2 regions of the Pseudomonas sp. 5.2 genome follow, and region 1 is predicted to be linked to the other one. Evidence: predicted binding sites of a transcription regulator. Region 1 holds the regulator's gene; the other holds the start of a gene.

The links. Region 1 encodes FliA, which starts transcription of late flagellar genes. Its sites were predicted from a motif close to CTAAAGTTTNNNNNNNNNNNGCCGNTAA; they were not measured.
Region 2: the regulator FliA is predicted to act here: its motif matches at 911-938, upstream of motA (flagellar motor stator protein MotA).

What each region holds. Positions count from the first base shown of each region.
Region 1 covers NZ_JBYBHH010000001.1:118,816-121,014, reverse strand. Annotated here, with positions in the region: gene AC5PZ0_RS00560 (protein phosphatase CheZ) at 1-217, opposite strand, end outside; gene AC5PZ0_RS00555 (chemotaxis response regulator CheY) at 238-612, opposite strand; gene fliA (RNA polymerase sigma factor FliA) at 730-1,470, opposite strand; gene fleN (flagellar synthesis regulator FleN) at 1,467-2,199, opposite strand, start outside.
Region 2 covers NZ_JBYBHH010000012.1:173,386-175,584, reverse strand. Annotated here, with positions in the region: gene AC5PZ0_RS19115 (HDOD domain-containing protein) at 1-872, opposite strand, end outside; gene motA (flagellar motor stator protein MotA) at 1,004-1,855, shown strand; gene motB (flagellar motor protein MotB) at 1,859-2,199, shown strand, end outside.

The DNA of each region.
Region 1 (2,199 bases):
TGTGCGGGTCGATCTGGAAACTGACGATCGCACTGTGCAGCTCACGGGTCAGCTTGCCGACTTCCTGATACAGGCCGCGGTCGCGGGTCTGGTTCAGCTGATGAATCAGCTGCACCGCCTCGCCGAAGCGCCCGCGTTCCAGGCTCTCGACCAGCTCCTGGGCATGCTTCTTCAGGGTCGATTCGAACTCCCCCAAAGACGTTTGTGATGAATCCATGGCGCGCCCCCTGACGTGACTCAGCCGTTGACGCGTTCGAAGATCTTCTCGATCTTTTCTTTGAGCACCTGAGCGGTGAACGGCTTGACCACGTAACCATTGACGCCGGCCTGGGCCGCTTCGATGATCTGGTCGCGCTTGGCTTCGGCCGTCACCATCAGTACCGGCATGGTTTTAAGCTTTTCGCTGGCGCGGACTTTGCGCAGCAGGTCGATACCGGACATGCCCGGCATGTTCCAGTCGGTTACCAGGAAGTCGTAGTGGCCGTTTTCCAGCATCGGCAACGCAGTGGTGCCGTCGTCAGCTTCGTCGGTGTTGGTGAAGCCCAGATCACGCAGCAGGTTCTTGATGATCCGCCGCATCGTCGAAAAGTCGTCAACGATGAGGATTTTCATGTTCTTGTCCAATTAGACCTCCAAGCAGTCTCAAACGCGCTCGGCCCCCGAGCACGCATTCATTCAATTCGGCACAACGTGAAACGGCTGCAGCGTCTTCAGTGCAACGGCTGGCGCTCAGCGCGCCCGCCACTCACCCAGACGGCTGCGCAAACGTGCGGCGCACTGGCTGTGCAACTGGCTTACCCGCGACTCGCTGACGCCCAGCACCTCACCGATTTCCTTGAGGTTCAGCTCTTCGTCGTAGTACAGCGCCAGCACCAGCCGCTCGCGCTCTGGCAGGTTGGCGATCGCATCGGTCAGGGCAGCCTGGAAGCGCTCGTCTTCAAGGCCCCGCGCCGGTTCGACCTGGCCACTGGCGCCGTCTTCGTGCAGGCCTTCGTGCTCGCCGTCCTGCAACAGGTCGTCGAAGCTGAACAGCCGGCTGCCCAGGGTATCGTTCAAAATCCCGTAGTAATCATCGAGACTCAATTGGAGTTCGGCAGCAACCTCGTGATCTTTAGCGTCGCGACCGGTTCTTGCTTCAACGGCGCGCATTGCATCACTGACCATGCGGGTATTGCGGTGCACCGACCGCGGTGCCCAATCGCCCTTGCGCACCTCGTCGAGCATGGCGCCGCGGATGCGGATGCCGGCGTAGGTCTCGAAGCTGGCGCCCTTGCTGGCGTCATACTTGTTGGCCACTTCCAGCAGGCCGATCATGCCGGCCTGGATCAGGTCTTCGACCTGGACGTTGGCCGGCAGCCGCGCCAACAGGTGATAGGCGATGCGCTTGACCAGCGGGGCGTAGCGTTCGATCAGCTCGTACTGGGCGTCTTTCGACGCCCTGCTGTACATCTTGAAGCCGCTCGCATTCATAGTACCGGTCCTGCGCTGGTGGGCTGCACCAGACGCTCGACGAAGAATTCCAGATGCCCGCGCGGGTTGGCCGGCAACGGCCAGCTGTCGACCTTCTGCGCAATGGCCTTGAAGGCCAACGCACACTTGGAACGCGGGAACGCTTCGTACACCGCGCGCTGCTTCTGCACCGCCTTGCGCACGCACTCGTCGTACGGCACGGCGCCCACGTACTGCAGGGCAACGTCAAGGAAGCGATCGGTGACCTTGGTCAACTTGGCGAACAGGTTGCGCCCTTCTTGCGGGCTCTGCGCCATGTTGGCCAGCACCCGGAAGCGGTTCATGCCGTAGTCACGGTTGAGCAGTTTGATCAGTGCGTAGGCGTCGGTGATCGAGGTGGGTTCGTCGCACACTACCAGCAGCACTTCCTGGGCCGCGCGAACGAAGCTGACCACCGAGTCACCGATACCCGCAGCGGTGTCGATCACCAGCACGTCGAGGTTGTCGCCGACGTCGCTGAACGCCTGGATCAGGCCAGCGTGCTGGGCCGGCGCCAGGTGCACCATGCTCTGGGTGCCGGAGGCCGCCGGTACGATGCGCACACCGCCGGGGCCTTGCAGCATCACATCGCGCAGCTCACAGCGCCCTTCAATAACGTCGGCCAGGGTGCGTTTGGGGGTCAGGCCAAGCAATACGTCGACATTGGCCAGGCCCAGGTCGGCGTCCAGCAACATGACCCTGCGGCCAAGC
Region 2 (2,199 bases), on a different contig from region 1:
GTTTGCAGGTAGAGCGCAGTCAGCAGCTGCCAGCGCAGCAGGTGCGGGTTGTCCCAGCCCACCTGCGCCGCCAGCGCAAGGTTGTTGGCCAGCAGCACGGTGTTGGCCGGCTGGTTGAACCAGCGGCGCAGGCCCGGCTCGGCATCCATGCGGTGTTGCTGGCTGAGCAGGTCTTCGTCGCGGGCGATGCTCAGCACCTGGGCCAGTTGTTCGCGTTCTTCCAGCAGTAAGCGGTAACCCTGGGTTACCCACTGCGGCAGGCGCCAGTACTCCGCCATGGTCCGGCACAGCGCCATGATGCGCACGCCAAACAGCTCTTCTTCTACCTGGGCGGCGTCCTCGCCCTTGTGGATAACCCGCAGCTCCCAGGTGTCGAGCAGCTTGGGGTAGGCCAGTGCCAGCGGCCACAGGGGTGACAGGAACAGCAGGCTGCCCCAGTGAATTTCCTGCCACAGCCGTGCCAGGCGGCTGGCGAACAGGCCGCTGGCCTGCTGCGAAGCGTGCTGGCTGATCAGCTGGAATTGGCTGAGCACTGGCGGGATTTCTTCGACGGGCACGGAGGGCAGGCGCTTGAGCAACTGCTCGGTGCGGGCAAGGCCCAGCCGGTTAAGGGCGATTTCCAGGCTCTCGGCAGGCTCGGCCTGGCTGGCGTTGGTCGGGTGATTGGCCTCACGCAGCACGGAAAGCACCAATGCCGGGCTGTCCTGCATCAGTTCGGCGATGTCGCGCAGCGAGCGGCGGCTGTCATTGATGGCAGCGATTACCCGGTCGTGACTGTGCTTCGGCACGGGGATGCGGACACTCTCCAGCAGCTTTACCCAAGCCTCTAACGTACGCGGCGGCTGAGCGGGCACCTTGGTTTCAATTGGCATTTTGACATCAGTCCGAACTGGCTTTTCGCTTTGAGTGGCTATAGTCTGGCGCAGTTCTGCCGATAAGTAGAAGAAGAGTTTTAAAGCTCCCAGTCTCATACCCCGACCACGACAGCAAGTGCTTTGAACCTATGGCTAAAATTATCGGCATCATCGTCGTATTCGCGAGCGTGCTCGGCGGATACGTGCTCTCCCACGGCAAGATTGCGGCGCTGATCCAGCCGTTCGAAGTACTGATCATCGGCGGTGCGGCCTTCGGTGCATTCTTGCAGGCCAACCCTGGCCACATGACCATGCACGTCATCAAGAAGTCGATGAAGATGTTCGGCTCGCGCTTCTCCCATGCCTTCTACCTGGAAGTGCTGGGCCTAGTGTACGAGATCCTCAACAAGAGCCGTCGTGAAGGCATGATGGCCATCGAGAGTGATATCGAGGACGCCGCAGCCAGCCCGATCTTCGCCAAGTACCCCACCGTGCTGGCGGATGAGCGCATGACGGCGTTCGTCTGTGACTACTTGCGCATCATGTCCACCGGCAACATGGCCCCGCACGAGCTCGAAGGCTTGTTCGACATGGAGCTGCTGAGCATGAAGGAAGAGCTCGAACACCCCTCCCACGCGGTGACCGGCATTGCCGACGGCATGCCCGGCTTCGGTATCGTTGCGGCGGTACTGGGTATCGTGGTGACCATGGCTTCGCTTGGCGACGGCGACCAGGCGGCTATCGGCATGCACGTCGGTGCGGCGTTGGTCGGTACGTTCTTCGGTATCTTGGCGGCCTATGGCTTCTTCGGCCCCTTGGCCAAGTGCCTGGAGCACGATGCCAAGGAAGAGCTCAACCTTTATGAGTCGATCAAGGCCTCGCTGGTCGCGTCGGCCTCGGGCATGCCGCCGTCCCTGGCTGTGGAATTCGGGCGCAAGGTGCTCTACCCGAAACACCGCCCAAGTTTTGCCGAGCTGGAACAAGCGGTTCGCGGTCGCTGAGTCATGGAAAACAATCAGCCGATCATCATCAAGCGCGTCAAGCGCTTCGGCGGCGGCCATCATGGCGGCGCCTGGAAAATCGCCTTTGCCGACTTCGCCACGGCGATGATGGCGTTTTTCCTGGTGCTGTGGCTGTTATCCACAGCCACCCCCGAGCAGAAAATCGCCATTGCCGGTTACTTCCAGGACCCGATCGGCTTCTCCGAGAGTGGCACGCCCTACGTGATTGACCTGGGCGGCTCGCCCGAGATGGCGCCGGAAAAGACCATCAACCCTGAGGTGAAGACCGAGCCGACACAGGAGTCCACGGTTCAGCTGAACAAGGACCAGGTCGAGACCATGGC